DNA from 3 places in the Salinivibrio sp. PR6 genome. Region 3 is predicted to be linked to each of the others. Evidence: predicted binding sites of a transcription regulator. Region 3 holds the regulator's gene; each other region holds the start of a gene.
The links. Region 3 encodes MetJ, which represses methionine synthesis genes. Its sites were predicted from a motif close to TTAGACNTNTANANGTCTAA; they were not measured.
Positions count from the first base shown of each region.

Region 1: a site for MetJ is predicted at 1,129-1,148, ahead of metK (methionine adenosyltransferase). Genes of this name have one in related genera too.
Region 2: a site for MetJ is predicted at 2,360-2,379, ahead of metN (methionine ABC transporter ATP-binding protein MetN). Genes of this name have one in related genera too.

Region 1 covers NZ_MUFA01000024.1:10,622-17,399, reverse strand. Annotated here, with positions in the region: gene BZG72_RS14495 (LysR family transcriptional regulator) at 119-1,045, shown strand; gene metK (methionine adenosyltransferase) at 1,220-2,374, shown strand; gene BZG72_RS14485 (SprT family zinc-dependent metalloprotease) at 2,446-2,988, shown strand; gene rsmE (16S rRNA (uracil(1498)-N(3))-methyltransferase) at 3,087-3,818, shown strand; gene gshB (glutathione synthase) at 3,837-4,781, shown strand; gene BZG72_RS14470 (YqgE/AlgH family protein) at 4,869-5,435, shown strand; gene ruvX (Holliday junction resolvase RuvX) at 5,432-5,860, shown strand; gene BZG72_RS14460 (type IV pilus twitching motility protein PilT) at 5,845-6,778, opposite strand, start outside.
Region 2 covers NZ_MUFA01000002.1:92,681-99,458, reverse strand. Annotated here, with positions in the region: gene metQ (methionine ABC transporter substrate-binding lipoprotein MetQ) at 1-484, opposite strand, end outside; gene BZG72_RS01985 (methionine ABC transporter permease) at 531-1,217, opposite strand; gene metN (methionine ABC transporter ATP-binding protein MetN) at 1,207-2,241, opposite strand; gene BZG72_RS01975 (LysE family translocator) at 2,489-3,127, shown strand; gene BZG72_RS01970 (amidohydrolase) at 3,135-4,274, opposite strand; gene pta (phosphate acetyltransferase) at 4,404-6,551, opposite strand; gene BZG72_RS01960 (acetate kinase) at 6,657-6,778, opposite strand, start outside.
Region 3 covers NZ_MUFA01000006.1:175,703-182,480, forward strand. Annotated here, with positions in the region: gene rpmE (50S ribosomal protein L31) at 1-186, shown strand, start outside; gene BZG72_RS06825 (malic enzyme-like NAD(P)-binding protein) at 441-1,694, shown strand; gene metJ (met regulon transcriptional regulator MetJ) at 1,789-2,106, opposite strand; gene metB (cystathionine gamma-synthase) at 2,293-3,459, shown strand; gene BZG72_RS06840 (bifunctional aspartate kinase/homoserine dehydrogenase II) at 3,521-5,962, shown strand; gene metF (methylenetetrahydrofolate reductase) at 6,224-6,778, shown strand, end outside.

The DNA of each region.
Region 1 (6,778 bases), on a different contig from region 3:
ATAGATGCACAGACGCCTAGCCCCATAAAGGGAACATCTCGTTCCATTTATAGAACGAGATGATTTCTCTCCTTCTGGACAGCCGACGTGACGTCTTACTGGCGTTAAAAGGACAGTTATGCAGGATTTTTCTTCGATCCGTTCGTTTGCGGCTTTGTGCCATCATCAAAGCCTTACCGCTGCCGCCAAGGCATTGGGCCAACCCAAGTCAACGGTGAGTCGTCGCTTGGCTCAACTGGAAGCCGACCTAGGCCAGCCTCTAACGCAAAGACAAGGCAATAGACTGGTCTTAACAAAAGCGGGGGCGATATTTGCGCGATACTGCCATCAAATTCTTGAGTTAGCAGAAAAAAGCGAAGAGGCAATACAAGATTTAAATAATCATCTTCAAGGGGCGATAGAAGTGATTTGTCACCCCGGAATGATGCGCGGCTGGGCGGGTCCATTGATCAGTACTTTTCTCGCTGAGCACCCTCGAGTATCCATCACATTGACGAGTGAAGTCAGCGCACAACGTATTCAGTCGGCCGATCTTATCATCTGGGCAGGAGACATCATGCTGCCGGTCAATTGTCGCTCATATCAGCTCGGCCATTGGCAATATGGTATTTACGCTGCGCCAGACTATGTCAGCCAATATGGCCCGTTTACGCACCCTAGCATGCTCGATGAACACCCTTGGCTCGATGTATTTGCCCTTCGCCGGCAAGGATTGACGCTCTATGACCAAGACAACACCTATCACTTAAGCGCCATGCCTAGCCGCTTTAATTGCGACATGATAGCGATTCAGTTAGATGCCATCGCAGATGGGCAGGGCGTTGGATTGCTGCCGATTTGGAGCGCCACTGGCTATCAACACCATCATCCTGATAGAATCACGCGGTGTTTGCCCCAATGGGCCTCAGCGCCGGTTCCGTTGCGTCTTTACTGCAGCGCTGGCCGTCTTCCTCTGCGTGTCGAATCACTGGTGCACTGGCTGCAAGAAGCGGTTCCCTCACCTTGGTGTTCACTGAATCCGCAGCAAGCATGCCATGAGGTGTAAGCGTGCCTCAGCCAATTTTGCTATACCTTAAAGACACACCCATATGCATCAACTGACTTGCGTTTATCACAATTACGAATAAAATAGACGTCTAGAAGTTAAAACATCTGAGATGATCGGCGATGCCCTTTGTTACGTATCGCCAATCTCCTTGATAACCAATGAGAGTGTCACATGGCGAAGCACCTGTTTACCTCAGAGTCCGTCTCTGAAGGCCATCCTGATAAAATCGCAGATCAGATTTCTGATGCTGTTTTGGATGCCATCCTTGAGCAAGACCCCAAAGCACGCGTTGCCTGCGAAACCTATGTTAAAACTGGCATGGTAATGGTAGGCGGGGAAGTGACGACCTCGGCATGGGTCGATATCGAAGAGCTCACCCGTCAAACCGTTCAAGATATTGGTTATGTCCACTCTGATATGGGCTTTGATGCCAACTCTTGTGCAGTATTGAACACCATTGGTAAACAGTCGCCCGACATTAATCAAGGGGTTGACCGCGCCGATCCGAAAGATCAAGGGGCCGGGGACCAAGGGATCATGTTTGGCTTTGCCACCAACGAAACCAATGTGCTGATGCCTGCCCCCATCACCTATTCACACCGTTTGGTCGAGCGTCAGGCGCAAGTACGTAAAAACGGCACGTTAGACTGGTTACGCCCAGATGCGAAAAGCCAGGTCACCTTTGCGTATGACAACGGTAAAATTGCGGGTATTGATGCCGTCGTGCTCTCAACACAGCATTGCGACAGTATTTCAACCGACGATCTGCGCGAAGCGGTGATGGAAGAAATCATCAAGCCAGTATTGCCGGCACAATGGCTGACCAAAGACACCAAGTATTTCATTAACCCAACGGGCCGTTTTGTGATTGGCGGACCGATGGGCGATTGTGGTTTAACAGGCCGTAAAATCATTGTCGACACCTATGGCGGTGCAGCCCGTCACGGTGGCGGAGCTTTCTCGGGTAAAGACCCCTCAAAAGTGGATCGCTCTGCCGCGTATGCCGCGCGTTACGTGGCCAAAAACATTGTCGCCGCAGGTCTTGCTGATCGTTGTGAAATCCAGTTGTCTTACGCGATTGGCGTTGCGGAACCCACTTCTATCATGGTGGAGACCTTCGGTACCGAAAAAGTGGCCCCAGAAGTGATCACTAAAGCGGTTCGTGAACACTTCGACTTACGCCCGTATGGTTTGCAGGAAATGCTGGATTTATTACAACCCATCTATAAGCAAACGGCTGCATATGGCCACTTTGGTCGCGACATCTTCCCCTGGGAGAAAACCGACAAAGCAGCGCTATTGCGCGACTTTGCCAAGCTCGGGTAATCTCCACGTACTCATTGCTTGTAAGGGAAGCTTCGGCTTCCCTTTTTGATCGCCACTAGGATCGCCACACTATGTCTTCTGCTTCTGACGCATTCGCCTTTGACAAGACCGCTTGGTCACCTGATGCATTACAGCAAGCGGCTAACACGCGTGTTTACCAGTGTATTGATGCGGCTAATCGTCAATTAGGCACCCAGCTACACTATCCTGCGATTGGCTTCACACTACGGGGTCAATCCGCTGGCACCGCGCACCCCACGCAATGGCGTGTTAGGTTTAACCCAATCCTTTTACAGCAAGCACCGGAGACCTTTTTCGACGAAGTGATCCCTCATGAGGTCTGTCATTTGGTTACCTTTGCGCTATACGGTCGGGTAAAACCACATGGTCCTGAGTGGCGTTCGCTAATGAACCAGGTATTTAATGCCCCTGCCAATACCACCCACCAGCTTGATATCAGTGCCGTGCAAGGCAAAACCTTCGCGTACCAGTGTGAGTGTGGCCCTGTTGCCTTATCCATTCGCCGCCACAATAAAATACAGCGCGGACAAGCCACCTATCGCTGCAACCGCTGTCAACAGCCACTAGTGAGAAACCTTGACGCCTTAGAATAATTTGTTTTTTCACCACTCGACCCCATATTAGTGACAAAGCCTATCGTCCCCGTAGCCATGTTACACTGAGGGCGAGATGACCATGGAAAACGAGCACAATGCGAATTCCTCGAATTTATCACCCAACGCCCTTGCCATCGCAAGGCGATGTGACACTGAGTGGCGAAGCTGCCAACCATCTCGGTCGCGTCCTACGTATGCAACCTGAACAACCGATTTTGCTCTTTGATGGCAGTGGTGCGCAGTTTCCCGCTATGCTGACGGAAGTCAGTAAAAAGCAGGTTGTCGCGACCATTACCGCTTGCGAATCACACAGTGTCGAGTCACCGCTTGACTTTGAACTCGGCCAAGTGATTTCACGTGGTGAGAAAATGGAGTTTACCATTCAAAAATCGGTCGAATTAGGCGTGAATACCATCACTCCCCTTTTATCGGCTCGATGCGGAGTGAAACTCAATGCTGAGCGACTCGAGAAAAAACGCCAACAATGGCAAAAAATCGCGATTGGCGCCTGTGAGCAAAGCGGCCGTAATGTGGTGCCCACCATTAACCCGGTGATCAATCTAGACACATGGTGCCAGCAGGCGTTTGATGGCTTAAAACTGAACCTTCATCCGCGTGCCCCCTACTCTATCAATACGCTGCCCGACGCCCCCGACAAGCTACGCTTGCTCATTGGCCCAGAGGGCGGATTGTCTGATGATGAGATTGCAATGACACGCGAACACGGCTTTGAAGAGATCCTACTAGGCCCACGCGTGTTGCGAACAGAAACCGCGGCACTCACCGCCATCACGGCCCTTCAAGTCCGTTTTGGCGATTTGGGTTAACCGGCAAACAGGAGAAACATGATGAAAATAGGTGTTGTGATGGACCCCATCGAGGCCATCAGTGTGAAAAAAGACTCCACGTTTGCCATGATGCTAGCAGCACAAAAACGCGGCTGGGAAGTGCATTATATCTTGATGGAAGATATGTCAATGAAGCAGGGTGAACCATACGCTCGCACCCACAGTGTGACTGTGATGGATAACCCTGACCATTGGTACCAAATCGACCAAACCCAAACCCTCGCATTGCGAAAATTTGATGCCATATTGATGCGCAAAGATCCGCCGTTTGATACGGAATACATCTACGCAACCTACATGTTAGAGCGGGCTGAGGAAGCGGGTGTATTGATTGTTAACAAGCCGCAAAGTTTGCGTGACTGCAATGAAAAGCTTTATACCGCGTGGTTCCCAGAGCATACGCCGACCACTTTGGTGACCCGTCGTGCCGACGAAATTAAAGCATTCCAAGCCGAACACGGCGATGTGATTTTAAAACCACTCGATGGCATGGGCGGCGCGTCTATCTTTCGAGTCAAACAAGGCGATCCGAACCTGTCGGTGATAATTGAAACCCTGACCGAGCATGGCCAACGTTTTTGCATGGCACAAACTTTCGTCCCTGACATCAGCAACGGTGACAAGCGCATCTTAATTGTTGATGGCGAACCGGTTCCCTACTGTTTAGCCCGTATCCCGGCCGACGGTGAAACGCGCGGTAACTTGGCTGCTGGCGGCCGTGGCGAAGCGCGTCCTTTATCAGAGACTGATTGGACAATCGCACGCGCGATCGCTCCGACATTGAAAGAGAAAGGGCTGATATTCGTAGGGCTCGACGTGATTGGCGACAAGCTAACAGAAATCAACGTCACCAGTCCGACCTGTATTCGCGAGATTGACGCCGCGTATGACATTTCAATTGGTGACATCTTGATGGAGGCAATCGCCAGACGCTGCGCCTAATTTGAGGAGGCGCAGCGCCTCCTTCATTATCTAAAACATCAATCTTCGCGCATACTCAAGGTACGCGCACCAACAGGAGACGGCGATATGGATCTGAAAAATCATTTTTTAATCGCGATGCCCAGTATGGCTGATAGCCGTTTTCAGCATGGTGTCATTTATGTCTGTGAGCATAGCCATGATGGGGCAATGGGACTGATGATTAACCACCCCATTAATTTGTCTGTCGGCAAAATGCTGGATCAAATTGACGTCGAGCGCCAGCTCCCCCTTTCAAGCACCACAGAGAGCTTGTCTCAACCTGTGTTGTTTGGTGGTCCTGTCTCCGAAGACAGAGGCTTTGTGCTGCATCCTGCAACCTGTGAGTATGGCACCAGTATTCCCCTGTCTGATCAGCTATCGGTCACGACCTCAAAAGATATTCTCTCGATTCTCGGCACCGAGCAACAGCCAGAGCAATTTCTGGTCGCGCTGGGCTATGCAGGCTGGGAGCCGGGACAGCTCGAGCAGGAACTGGCCGACAATAGCTGGCTAACACTGGAAGCCGATCCAAAGGTCATTTTTGATACCCCCGTTCACCAACGTTGGCAAAAAGCGCTCGATCAGCTCGGCATTGACGCCGCAAACCTCTCTTCACAAGTAGGACATGCATGAACGCACAAACCATTATTGGATTTGATTACGGCGTCAAAAGCATTGGCGTTGCCATCGGCCAGTCGCTAACTGGCACCGCTCGCCCTTTGTGTGCCTTAAAAGCCCGAGACGGGATCCCAAATTGGGATGACATTGAAGCCATACTCAAAGACTGGCAACCCGATTATCTGGTGGTAGGCTTACCGCTTGATTTACACGGTCAACCTTTAGAGACCATCACGCCAAGGGCAAAGAAGTTTGCCAACCGCCTGCATGGACGTTTCGGCTACCCGGTTGAGCTGCACGATGAACGCCTATCTACCCGTGAAGCGCGTGCGGATCTGTTTTCCCGCGGCGGGTATAAGGCGCTGGGAAAAGGCGCCGTCGACGCCCAATCTGCGGTGGTGATTATCGAAAGCTGGTTTGAGCGTCAATACACAGATTGAGTGGACGTTATCGCCTCCTGCGGCGCAATTACGCCTTGGTTCTCTAGCTGTGCCATCGCTTGCGCCATGGTCTGCATGCCATGCGCGGTGCCGGTTTGCATCATGGAGGTGATTTGCGCCACTCTATCCTCTCGGATCAAGTTACAAATCGCTGACGTCACCGTCATGATTTCATAAGCGGCAACACGCTGACCTTGGACACTTTTGACAAGCTGCTGAGAGATAACCGCCCGCAGTGAAGCAGACAGCATTGAACGTACCAAGGGTTTATCACTGCCCGGAAAAACGTCAATGATACGATCAACACTTTTAGCAGCGCTGACGGTATGCAAGGTCGCAAACACCAAATGCCCGGTTTCTGCCGCGGTTAATGCCAAGCTGATGGTTTCTAAATCACGTAGCTCACCCACCAATATCACATCTGGGTCTTCACGCAGCGCGGATCGCAATGCCTGCTGAAAAGACTGCGTATCACGCTTGACCTCTCGCTGGTTCACCAAGCTTTGCTCGGACGGGTGGATAAACTCAATCGGATCTTCGATTGTCAGAATATGCTTTTGCTGGTGGTGATTTATCTGCGCGATCATGGCCGCCAATGTGGTCGATTTCCCCGAGCCTGTCGGCCCAGTCACCAACACCAATCCTTGGTGTAACAAAGCCAGCTCACTGAAAAGTGGCGGCGCGGATAAATCCTCTAACCTTGGGACAGCCGTTGGCACCACACGAAAAACCGCCGCACAGCCATGTTGCTGATGGAACGCATTAACACGAAAACGCGCCACCGAGGCCAGCTCAAAGGAAAAGTCGATTTCCCATGCATTGTCAAAACTATGCTGCTGCTCAGGGCTCATCACCGCCAGTACTAATTGCCTTACGGCTTGGTGGCTAAGCGGTGGCAGACTAAGCTTGCGCATATCG
Region 2 (6,778 bases), on a different contig from region 3:
CTTCTTTGAGCTTGATGATCCCTTGCTGCTCAAGCAATACCAGTGAACGGCCTAGGTTCGATGGGTTGTTAGGCACCGCAATTTTACCGCCTTCTGGTAGATCCTCGACGCTATCTAGCTTGTAAGAATAAGCCGCAATCGGATACACAAAGGTGTTGCCGGCAATCGCAAATTCATAACCACGGTCTTTGATTTGTGCGTCCAAGTAAGGTTTGTGTTGGAAAGCATTCACGTCGACCGAGCCATCATCCAGTGCCGCGTTCGGTGACACGTAATCGGTAAAGGTCACCAGCTCTACCTCAAGACCGAGCTTTTTCGCTTCTTCCACCGCATGTTCAGCGACTTGTGCTTCTTCGCCGGCCATCACGCCCACGGTGATGCTGTTGGTATCGGTCGCGGCTTGTTCTTTCTCGCCGCAGCCAGTCAGCACCAAGGTTGAGGCAAGGCCAAGAGTGGCAAGTAGTGTTTTGATCGTGGTTTTCATTGTCTGTCTCCCTGTTTGGAACATATTCGTCATTATTGTGTTTGATTTAGCGGTGATCGGCGCGTCGCACCAAGTAATCACCAAAAGATTGAATCGCTTGCACTAAGACTACCAGCATTACAACGGTGATCAGCATCACTGTGGTGTCAAAGCGCTGATAGCCATAGCGGATGCCCACATCCCCAAGGCCGCCGCCGCCGACCGCACCGGCCATGGCCGAGTAGCTCACCAAGGTAACCCAGGTAATGGTCGCGCCATTGATGATGCCGGGGAGCGCTTCAGGTATGAGCACTTTATAAATAATCTGGAACGGGTTCGCGCCCATCGCTTTGGCCGCTTCCTCTAGCCCAGCCGGTAACTCGAGTAACGCCCCTTCAACCAAGCGGGCAATAAATGGAATCGCGCCGACGGTAAGCGGCACAATCGCCGCTGCGGTACCAATCGAGGTACCAACCACCATGCGGGTAAACGGAATAATTGCCACCAGCAAGATAATAAAGGGGATAGAGCGACCAATGTTCACTATTGCGCCGAGCACCTGGTTAACTTGCGGCTGGCCCAGCAAACCACCGGGTTTGGTCACATGCAGTAACACGCCCAATGGGATGCCAATCACAAACCCCATGATCCCGGAGGCAAACACCATGTACAGGGTTTGGCCAGTGGCTTCGAGGAGCAAGTTGATAAGGGCGCTGTTTTCATTGACCCAGTGGGTGAGTTGATCAATCAACATAGCCGAGTACCTCCGTGTTGACATGGTGCTTGTTGAGGTAAGTGATGGCGTTTTCAACCGCCTCTTTTGGACCCATGATTTCCGCAAGGAGTAGGCCGAATTTCACGCCGCCGGCGTAGTCGATATCTGAGCTTAAAATGCTGATGTCGATATCAAACAGGCGCGAGATCTGGCTGATTAATGGGTCATCGACCGTCGCGCCGGTAAACTCGAGGCGCACCAAGGGGTAACTGCCTTCGAAGTATTCTTGTTGTAAGCGCTGGGCAAAATCATGCGGCACTGACAAGTCGAGGGTTGAACGAATAAATTGTTTGGCCAAGTCGGATTTGGGATGCGCAAAAATCTCGCCCACCGGACCGGACTCGACGAGCTCGCCATCGCCAATAATAGCGACGTCGTCACAGATACGTTTGACCACATCCATTTCGTGGGTGATCAGCAAAATGGTGAGGTTGAGCTTTTGGTTGATGGTTTGCAGCAGCGACAGAATGGATTGCGTAGTGGCTGGATCCAGTGCGCTGGTGGCTTCATCACAAAGCAGAACGTTGGGGCTTGGCGCCAATGCACGGGCAATGGCGACACGTTGTTTTTGTCCGCCACTGAGGCTGGCAGGATACACATCACGCTTATCGGCCAAGCCGACCAGATCGAGCAGTTCGCTCACGCGTGTTTCAATCTCATCGCGGCTCGAGCCACTTAGCTCAAGCGGCAGGGCGATGTTGTCGAACACGGTGCGTGACGAGAGCAAATTAAAGTGTTGGAAAATCATCCCGATTTTACGGCGCGCTTGGGTTAACTGGCGGCTGGGTAGCGCAGTGAGGTTAGTGCCACCCACTTTGACTGAGCCGCTGGTTGGGCGCTCGAGCAGGTTAACCATCCGGATCAGGGTACTTTTCCCTGCACCGGAGGCACCGATCACACCAAATACTTTCCCCTTGGGAATAAATAAGTTGATGTCATTAAGGGCATGAATTCGGCGTTCCCCGAGTTCGAATACCTTGTTGAGGTTGGTTATCTCAATCATCACATGTCCTTGGCGAATAATTTGATCACAGCAGACTCACTCAGCGGCTTGTGCCACATTCTTGCTGTCGCTCTGGTTATTGATGCTATGAGTTAGTCAAAATTAAGTCAATGGATATTTTTACTTCTGGACGTCTAAATGGCAATAAGTCCAATCGCTTGGTTATAAACTCAACAGTAGGCTTGATCTCAAACGATAAAGGGCGTTTACTAGGAGCTCCTGTAGTGCTTTGTTCTGATTACGCTTTATGCCAACTGCTTTGATTGATACCACCATGCTTTCCTTGTTCATCCCGACCTTTTTTCTGGTGTCCGTGACACCTGGGATGTGTATGACCCTCTCGATGACGCTGGGAATGACCATCGGCGTTAAGCGTAGCCTGCATATGATGTGGGGCGAGTTAATTGGCGTGGGGTTGGTAGCGATTGCCTCGGTAATTGGGGTGGCGGCAATGATGCTTAACTATCCGTCTATCTTTCAGGTGTTCAAATACGTCGGTGGTGCCTATCTGGCGTTTCTTGGGGTACAAATGTGGCGATCTCGCGGGAAAATGGCCATTCCTGAGGATGATGACGCTAGCCCCAGTGAAGCATCAGCGTGGTCCTTGGCGACCCAAGGATTTGTCACCGCGATTGCTAACCCGAAAGGCTGGGCGTTTATGATCTCACTGTTGCCCCCGTTTATTAATCCTAAATTAGCGCTGCCCAGCCAGTTAAGTGTGCTGGTGTTGATTATTCTGCTGACCGAGTTTAGCTGCTTGATGTTGTATGCCAGTGGCGGTCGCACGTTGCGTCAGTTTCTGCAGCAAAGAGGCAACGTGCAACTGCTTAACCGTGTCGCCGGCACCTTGATGGTGGGCGTTGGCGTGTGGCTGGCGCTGGGGTAGGACGTGATCAATCCGTGTAACGCCCGTGATGCTCAGCGACCAAAGCGGTAAACATCGCCCTAGCGGTGGGGAGAATCGCATCGGGAAAATCATAATCGGGGTTGTGCAGTTGCGGATGATGCTCGCCACTGCCAATACCAAATAACGCGCCCGGCCAACGGGCGAGAAACTCGGCCACATCTTCTGACCAACGCATCGGTTCATTAAGCCAATGTACCTCAACCCCTAGCGACTGCGCGGCATTGGCGACATGCTGTGTATGGTGGGTACTGTTCTCGGCCGCGATAAAGGGCTCATGCCAGCTAAAACTGACCGTCAACCCTGCCCGAGCCGCCAGCGTGTTCACTTTGTCTATCAAGTCGGCTTTCATGGCATGAAAGCAGGCGTTGTCATCACTGCGCAAGGTAGCCATCACGGTCGCGTGGCCGGGGGCGACGCCGTAGGCGGGCTCTCCTAACTGGGCATGAACCAAGGTGACAAGGCTGTTGGCCTCAGGGTAGGCGTCGGGCAGTTGTGTCAGGGTATGCATCACGCCTGTCATCGCACCGGCAGGGCTAATCCCGCGTTCGGGGTAGGCGGCATGAGAGGTTTTTCCGTACAGCTCAATGGCGACTCCAGTCGAGGCACAGGCAAAGGTCCCTGGGCGTACCACGATTTGATGTTGATTAAAGCCGGGGAGATTGTGAAAGGCGTAGACGTTATCAATTTGCGCGTTGGTAAGTGCGGGGGACTCGCACATACGCGCTGCGCCTTCTCCGGTTTCTTCGGCAGGCTGAAAGGCAAGCAGCACAGTACCACGAGCGGGCGGCGTGTGGCTAAGCTCGGCAGCGACGGCTAGCAACGCCGCGGTATGACCATCATGGCCACACGCATGCATCACGCCCGAATGCTGGGAGCAATAAGCCTGTGTTCCACGCTCTTCAATCGGGAGCGCATCAAAATCGGCGCGTAGCAAGGTGGTGGGCCCTGGCGCAGCGCCTTGAGTGGTGACCAGGATCCCGTGGCCGCCGACATCAGTGGCTGGGTGAAAGCCAAATTGCCGCAACTGAGCAGCGATAGTGCGTGCGGTGAGGGCTTCGTGGTTAGAAAGCTCAGGGGTTTGGTGCAGGGTATGCCGTAGCGTGACGGGATCGAACTCGTTAGCCATCTTCGACTCCAAAACCAGAATGGATACGCCATGCTAGATCGCGTTTGCATGTCACGTTGTGAACGCAAACGCAAAAAAGCCAGCAACAGGTGCTGGCTTTTGTTTTATCTCGACAGGGCGTGGTGAAAATTACACTTGGCCGTTGTCTTCCGCTTGTTTCGCTTGGATAGCTGTCAGGGCCACTGTGTAAACAATGTCATCTACCAGTGCGCCACGAGACAGGTCGTTCACCGGTTTGCGCATGCCTTGCAGCATTGGACCGATAGACACCAGCTCAGCAGAACGCTGTACCGCCTTGTAGGTGGTGTTACCTGTGTTCAAGTCTGGGAAGACGAACACGGTCGCTTTACCGGCAACCGGTGAATCCGGTGCTTTCGACTTAGCAACATTTTCCATGATTGCTGCGTCGTACTGCAGTGGGCCATCAATCACCAGATCAGGGCGTTTCTCTTTGGCAAGGCGGGTGGCTTCGCGAACTTTATCCACGTCAGCCCCTTTACCCGAGCTACCGGTTGAGTAAGAGATCATCGCTACGCGTGGCTCGATACCAAAGGCGCTGGCTGAATCGGCCGATTGAATGGCGATTTCTGCCAGTTGCTCAGCGTTTGGATCTGGGTTGATCGCACAGTCACCGTATACCAGCACTTGCTCAGGCAGCAGCATGAAGAAGACCGACGACACCAATGAGGCGTTCGGCGCTGTCTTGATGATCTGCAGCGGTGGGCGAATGGTGTTGGCCGTGGTGTGCACGGCACCGGAAACCAGGCCGTCCACCTCGTTGGCCTCTAGCATCATGGTACCCAGCACCACGGTGTCTTCCAGGTGCTCTTGCGCAATCACTTCGGTGATGCCTTTGCTCTTACGCAGCTCAACCAAGCGGGCCACATATTTGTCACGCGCTTTCACGGGGTCAATGATTTCTACGCCAGCGCCCAAGGTAACGCCTTGCTGATCGGCAACACGTTTAATTTCTTCTGGATTACCCAAAAGCACACACTCAGCAATTTTACGTTCCGCACAGATAGCGGCCGCTTTAATGGTGCGTGGCTCGTCACCTTCTGGCAGCACAATGCGCTTGGCGGCTTTACGCGCAAACTCGGTGAGCTGGTAACGGAAGGCGGGTGGGCTGAGGCGACGCTCGCGGTTAGAGCCAGAGCTTAGTGACTCAATCCAGTTGCCATCAATGTGGCTGGCCACATGGTCGTTCACAAACTCAACGCGCTCTTTGTCGTCAGCCGGGACTTCGAGGCTGAAGCTTTGCAGGTTGAGTGAGGTTTGCCAGGTGTTACCTGCGGTGGTGAACACTGGTAGGCCGGTTTCAAAGGCACGGTCACACAATGCTTTGAGCTGATCAGGGATCGAGTAACCACCGGTCAGCAGCAGCGCACCGATTTCCACGCCGTTCATTGCTGCCAAGCAGGCCGCGACAATCACGTCTGGACGGTCTGCCGAGGTCACTAGCAGTGAGCCAGGGCGGAAGTGCTCAACCATGTTAGGAATAGAGCGTGCGCAGAAGGTAATGCTCTTGATACGGCGCGAGTGAATTTCACCTTCATTGATGATGGTGGCATTCAAGTGCTTAGCCATATCGCTGGCACGGGTAGCAATCAGATCGATTTTCCATGGCACACAGCCCAGTACGCGGATTGGGCTCGTGTTGAAGATCTGCATCACTTCAACGTTAGTCGGACGCGCGCCGTCTGCATCGTCAAAGATCTCTGACAGATCGGGACGGGTGCGGCCAGCATCATCAACAGGGGCATTGAGCTTGTTGATGATCACGCCAGAGATGTTGCCGTTTTTGCTGCCACCAAAGTTGGTGCAAGCAAACTCGATACGCTCTTTTAGCTGCGCAGGGTTGTCGGTACCTGGTGTGGTCACAAAGACAATCTCTGCATCCAGCGTCTTGGCAATCTCGTAGTTGATTTGGTTGGCAAACGGATGGTTACGCGTGGTGACCAAGCCTTCAACCAGTGCCACTTCGGTGTTTTGGGTGGCGCGTGTAAAGCGTGCAAGTACTTCTTCAAGCAGCACGTCTTCTTGATCGGAACGCAGCAGATCTTCGGCCTGGTTCATTGACATCGACTCGGCGACTTTCATGTCACTGTTGGCGTGAATGATTTCTGTCGTCAGGTCAGTGACATCAGTGTCGCTACCGTGATGAGGCTGCGCAATGGGTTTAAAAAATGAGACGCGGACGCCTTTACGCTCCATCGCTCGCATCACGCCGAGGCTGACACTTGTCAGGCCGACGCCGGAGCCGATTGGGATTAGCATAATAGTACGGGACACGTTGACTTCCTCTTACTATCTGATTGGCGTGCCGGACAGGCCGGCACAAATATAAAAACGGCTGAGTGGAATCAGCCGTTGGGAATGGTCTTACAGGCCAGTTAGGCGCGCGGTGTCTTGCGCAATGACCAACTCTTCGTTGGTTGAAATCACCATCGCAGGCACGCGGCTTTCGTCTGTGGTGATCACGCCTTCACCGCCAAAGCGGGCTT
Region 3 (6,778 bases):
GCCGTCACAGCAAAATGCTCTTGCGGTAACGAATTCGCGTTCAGCACAACCCTAGGCAAAGACATTTACCTAGACGTGTGTGACAAGTGTCACCCATTCTACACTGGTAAGCAGCGTATCCTTGATACCGGTGGCCGTGTTGACCGCTTTAAGAAGCGTTTCGGTGCCCTTAGCAGCAAAAAATAAGCCGCTATTGACCGAATACAGAGAAGGGACGCATCAGCGTCCCTTTTTTGATCGTATCGTCCCTGTCATCGGACAACAGGTCCGAGCATCATCGCGAATGCGCTGTTAGTACTGGTGGACGTTTGCTCCCTGCGTTACCATCTTTTTTATTATACAAACCTTCCCTGTGTGGTTTGTAGAGTGTCTGACTAATATCGGTGACGCTTCCCTGTCGATATTAGTTTCCCCTTCACGATAATAATTAGGAACACTAGATGTCGGACGATAAACGCCAGCAAGCGCTGGATTATCATGCATACCCTACTCCCGGAAAAATTTCTGTTGAATTGAGCAAACCTGCTGACTCGGCCGCGGATCTCGCGTTGGCGTATAGTCCTGGCGTTGCTGAGCCTGTGCGTGAGATAGCGCAAGATGCGGATGCGGTTTACCGCTATACGGGTAAAGGCAACATGGTGGCGGTGGTCTCAAACGGCACCGCGATTTTGGGGCTAGGAAATTTAGGCCCCATGGCTTCTAAGCCTGTCATGGAAGGTAAAGCTTTATTGTTCAAGCGTTTTGCTGGCTTGGACTCGATCGACATTGAAGTCAAACACCGTACTATCGATGAATTCGTGGATACCGTGGCGAACATCGCGGATACCTTTGGCGGTATCAATCTCGAGGATATCAAAGCCCCAGATTGTTTTGAGATTGAAAAACAATTGATTGCACGTTGCGAAGTGCCTGTATTTCATGATGATCAACACGGCACGGCCATCGTCACCGCTGCCGGCATGCTTAACGCGCTTGAGCTGCAAGGCAAAGATATCCGCGAGGCGACGGTGGTGTGCATGGGCGCAGGCGCAGCGGCTGTTGCCTGTATGGAGCTATTAATAAAATGTGGCGCTCAGCGGGAAAAAATCTATATGTTGGATCGTAAAGGCGTGATTCATACGCGTCGTGACGACATCAACAAATACAAGCAGCTGTTTGCCAATAACACGGATAAGCGTACCCTCGAAGATGTGATTGAGGGCGCGGATATGTTCGTTGGCGTCTCCGGTCCAGACTTGCTCTCACCCGACGCCTTGAAGCTGATGGCAGATAAACCCGTGGTATTTGCCTGCTCGAACCCAGATCCTGAAATTCATCCGGATGTGGCGCATCAAGTGCGCGATGATCTGATAATGGGAACCGGGCGTTCGGATTACCCGAATCAGGTCAATAACGTGCTCTGCTTCCCGTTTATTTTCCGTGGCGCATTGGATGTACGTGCCAGTGAAATTAACGATGCGATGAAGTTGGCAGCGGTAGAAGCCATTCGCAGCCTAGCCAAAGAGCCTGTCCCACAAACGGTATTAAACGCCGCCGGTTTGTCTTCGCTAAGCTTTGGCCCAGATTACATTATTCCCAAGCCAATGGACGCGCGTTTATTACCTAAGGTCGCCCGCGCGGTAGCGCTGGCCGCCGTGGAAACCGGCGTGGCTCGTATCGAGATGCCAGAAAACTATATGCTCGATAAGGCGTAATGCTTGAGCGTGAGGAAAGCGCGGTGGAATAGAGCCCGAAAAGGCTGTGCTGAGCACCTATCATTACAGAAAACCCGCCAATCGGCGGGTTTTTTTAGTATTCGCTATCGTCGAACTCGATACCAAGCTCTTCCATGATCCGACGTGCTTCAGCGGGAATGCTGTCGGGTTTATCCTTACGGATATCGTCATCGGTTGGTAGTGGTTGGCCGGTGTAGGCATGAAGAAATGCCTCACACAACAACTCACTGTTGGTCGCATGACGGAGGTTTTGCACCTGACGACGAGTACGCTCGTCGGTAAGAATTTTTAGTACTTTTAATGGGATAGAGACGGTGATCTTCTTTACCTGCTCTTTCTTTTTACCATGTTCGGCATACGGATTAATGTAGTCGCCGTTCCACTGCGCCATGTCTCACCTATCTTGATTATGGAATACCCAGAATGATGCTGCGGAGATTTTAGCTATATTAACCGCCACATGCAAAGGAGTATAGACGTCTAGAAGTGTTGACGTCCCAAAAAGCGCAGGGTAAGGTGGCAGTATGAAACCTGGATCACGCCCACCATGCGCAAACCAGACTAGCAAGGATAGATCATGACTGAGAAAAAAACCGACACTATCGCCGTTCGGACCGGGATTGGGACTGACACCCAGCACCATGCGGTGGTGCCTCCCCTGTACTTATCGACCAATTACCGTTTCCCGGCACTGGGTGATGTGCCTACTTACGACTACGCGCGAGGCGGCAACCCAACGCGTGCGCAGCTCGAACAAGCGCTGACTGACTTAGAAGGGGGCGCAGGTGCGGTGGTGACCAACTGCGGGATGTCGGCGATAAACTTGGTGCTATCTCTGTTGGAAGCTGGTGAGCATATTGTCGCCCCACATGATTGTTATGGCGGCACCTATCGCTTGCTCGAATCGCGTGCCAAACAAGGGATCTGGCAGGTAAGTTTTGTCGATCAATCGGACCATGATGCGTTGGACCAAGCATTGGCTAAACAGCCCAAGCTCGTGCTGGTGGAAACCCCATCCAATCCACTCTTACGCGTGGTCGATATCGCAGAAATATGCCAAAAAGCCCATCAAGTGGGGGCTTGGGTAGTGGTCGACAACACGTTTTTATCGCCAGCTTTGCAAACGCCTTTTGCGCTGGGCGCGGATATGGTGGTGCATTCGACCACCAAATTTATTAATGGCCATTCTGATATTGTCGGTGGCGCGGTGATCGCCGCGACCAGTGAACTTGCCGAGACATTGGCTTGGTGGGGAAATTGCTTAGGGGCGACGGGCAATGCATTTGACAGTTATATGACACTGCGAGGGTTGCGCACATTGGGTGCACGCGTTAAACAACACCAACACAACACTGAAGCGGTACTCAGTTACCTGCAAACGGTGTCGGCAGTGCGGAAAATCTACTACCCCGGATTGGCCTCTCACCCTGGCCACCAAATTGCTGCGCGCCAGCAAGCGGGGTTTGGTAGCATGCTGAGCTTAGAATTGGATACAGACCAAGCCGGTGTGGCGCGATTTATTGATGGCCTCACGTTATTTGCCCTCGCCGAGTCTCTCGGGGGGGTAGAAAGCTTAGTGACGCACCCTGGTTCGATGACACACAGAGCCATGAGTGACGCCGCGCAAGCGGAGGCGGGCATCGCACCGACCTTGTTGCGTTTTTCCATTGGATTAGAAGATGCGCAAGATTTGGTTGCCGATTTGGCGAACGCCTTTGCCCGTTTAGAGGGTGACACCCCATAGAGGCTGCGCTTCAGTGCGCGCCGCTTTACCGAGATCGATAGACATTAAGAGAGACCTTGCCATGCATGCGCAACCGACGGAAACGTCCCCCGAGTCACCACGCCAATTGCACAAGTTTGGTGGCAGTAGCCTTGCGAGCCCTGATTGCTATCGTCGCGTGGTCGATGTATTGACCGCGCATGCGAGCCAGCAAGACTTAATCGTGGTGTCCGCGGCAGGAAAAACCACTAACCAGCTGATCATGTGGTTAGCACAGTTAGACAAGGATGGACGAGTGGCGCATGAGACCTTGCAAGCGGTGCGCGCCTTTCAGCAAGACTTGATTGAGAACTTGATTGATGGTGAACCCAAGCAGAAGCTGGTGGATGCGCTTTATGCCGATATCGCAACCATTGCGTCGTTGGGCGATCAGGGCGTGAACGAGAGCGACAAAGCGTACGTGCAAGGTTTTGGAGAGGTCTGGTCGGCGCGTCTGTTGGCCCAGTTATTGAAGCAGCATCGACGTGCCGCGGTGATGTTAGACTCACGCCAATGTTTGCGCGCCGAGCGCGCCGCTCAGCCGGAAGTGGATCGCGGGGCGTCTTGGCCTTTATTGCAAAATCAGCTTTCACAGCATGGCGATACGCATGTGGTGATCACCGGCTTTATGGCACAAAATCAAGCGGGAGAAACGGTTCTGTTAGGGCGCAATGGCTCCGATTACTCGGCTACTGTCTTGGGGGCGCTTGCAGGCGTGAGCCGTGTGACCATTTGGAGTGATGTCGCGGGGGTCTATAGCGCGGACCCACGCCATGTTGATAATGCCTGTTTGCTGCCTTTAATTCGTCTTGACGAGGCGGGCGAGCTGGCGCGACTCGCCGCTCCCGTGCTGCATAGCCGAACCTTACAGCCGGTGGCGCAAAGTGCGACCGATCTCACGTTGCGCTGCACCCAAGCGCCGGATAGCGGATCAACACGTATTGAACGCGTGTTAGCCACCGGGCGCGGGGCAAAAATCATTACGGCGTTGGATGAGGTGAGCTTGCTCCAGTTTGATGTCGCGCGAGGACAAGATTTTCAAGCGATAAAACAAGAGCTCAGCCGGATTTTGTCGCAGCTAAAAGTACAGCCATTAGCAACGGATTACCAAGACGACCAGTACCGTATTTTGTTAGCGTTTACCACGGAAGTGGTGGCATTGGTAATGGCGCAAATTCAAGACGCCGGCCTCCCAGCTGAACTCAAACTGCGCGAAGGCTTTACCATGGTGGCGGCGGTTGGGGCAGGCGTGGTGAACAATCCCGTACACTGCCATGGCTTCTATCAGCAACTCAAATCACAGCCGGTGGAATTTATCAGTGAGTCGGCCTCTGGGCTGAGCCTGGTTGCTATCCTACGTCACGTCCACACTCAGGCACTGGTTGCCAGTTTGCATGATGCCTTGTTTCAAGCTCAGCGCCGTATCGGCTTGGTGTTGGTGGGCAAAGGCAATATTGGTACCCGTTGGCTAAGCCTTTTTGCCGAGCAAAAAGCACACTTGGAAAAGCGTCATGGTAAGGAAGTCTCACTGATTTCAGTGGTGGACAGCCGCAACCAATGGCTTGATTTTGCCGGTATTGATGCCACGCGTGTGTTGGATGGGTTTGACGAGCGTTGCGAGCCTTATTTTGATGATGAGTGGCTCACCCGTCTACTGAATCACCCGTATGACGATGTGATTGTGTTGGATGTCACCGCCAGTGAGTCATTAGCGTACTTGTATCCGCGACTTGCCGAGCATGGCTTTCACTTAATCTCCGCCAACAAAGAGGCGGGCGCCGCACCCGCCGAGCAGTACCACGCGATTCAGCAGGCGTTTAGCAAAACCGGGCGCCATTGGCTCTACAATGCGACCGTGGGCGCCGGGTTACCGATTAACTACGCGGTGCAAGATCTGCGTGAAAGTGGTGACACGATTGTTGCACTGTCTGGGATCTTTTCTGGCACCTTGTCATGGCTGTTTTTGCAATTCAGTGGTGAGGTCCCCTTTAGCGTCCTGCTTGAGCAGGCTTGGCAGCAAGGCCTAACCGAGCCTGACCCACGGGATGATCTTTCTGGGGCTGACGTGGTGCGTAAATTGGTGATTTTGGCACGTGAAGCGGGCATGTCCCTCGAGCCTGAGCAGGTAAAGGTTGAGTCCTTGGTGCCTAAGTCACTGGCTGATCTATCTTTGGATGCCTTTCTTGATAATGCACACCAAATGGATGAACCGCTACAAGAGCGATTAGACAAAGCGCATAAAAATCGGTCAGTGCTACGTTATGTGGCGCGCTTGGAGGTTAACGGTCACGCCCATGTGAGCCTAGAAACCTTACCCAGCGAGCATCCACTTGCGCATCTATTACCGTGTGACAATGTGTTTGCGATTGAAAGCCAATGGTATCGCGAGAATCCTTTGGTCATTCGTGGGCCAGGGGCGGGACGCGATGTCACCGCAGGCGCCATTCAATCCGATTTAAATCGCTTGATAAGTCGCCTTCACTAACTCGCTGATGGATAACCGTGATCAAGCTGTCTGCGCGCTGCGTAGGCAGCTTTTTTTGTGCCGTTACCCGCGTTGTGAGGTGTGCATTGATGGCTGTGTCGTCTATCTTCATAACACCATGAGTTTTTTTCATGGCTTGCATCGTTGACATTTTAGCCGAATCACGACAATCTTTAGACATATGGACGTCTAAACGTATAAATCAAAAGCAGAGCAGAAACAGGCAGACTGAACAGCGTCGTTCGGTGTCAGGGAGAGGATATGAGCTACACACACGCAGGCCACATTGATGCACTCAATCAGAACATTGCTGACTTAGATGGCGATATTAACGTCTCATTTGAGTTTTTTCCTCCCAGCACCCCAAGTATGGAAGAAACCCTCTGGAACTCAGTACATCGCTTAAAAGCACTCAAACCTAAGTTTATGTCGGTAACCTATGGCGCCAACTCCGGTGAGCGTGATCGCACCCATGACATCGTGAAAAGCATTCATGACCAGACTGGTATCGCGGCAGCACCCCATCTAACCTGCATTGATGCCACTGAAGATGAGCTCCGTCATATTGCCCGTGATTATTGGCAAAATGGCATCCGTGACATTGTGGCGTTGCGTGGCGACTTGCCATCGCCGGAGAAGAAGCCGGATATGTACGCGGTCGATTTAGTCCGTTTGCTCAAAGAAGAGCATGACTTTGATATCTCGGTTGCCGCTTACCCTGAGGTGCATCCAGAAGCGAAAAGCGCGCAGGCGGATTTGATTAACCTCAAGCGCAAAGTGGATGCTGGTGCTAGCCGGGCGATTACGCAGTTTTTC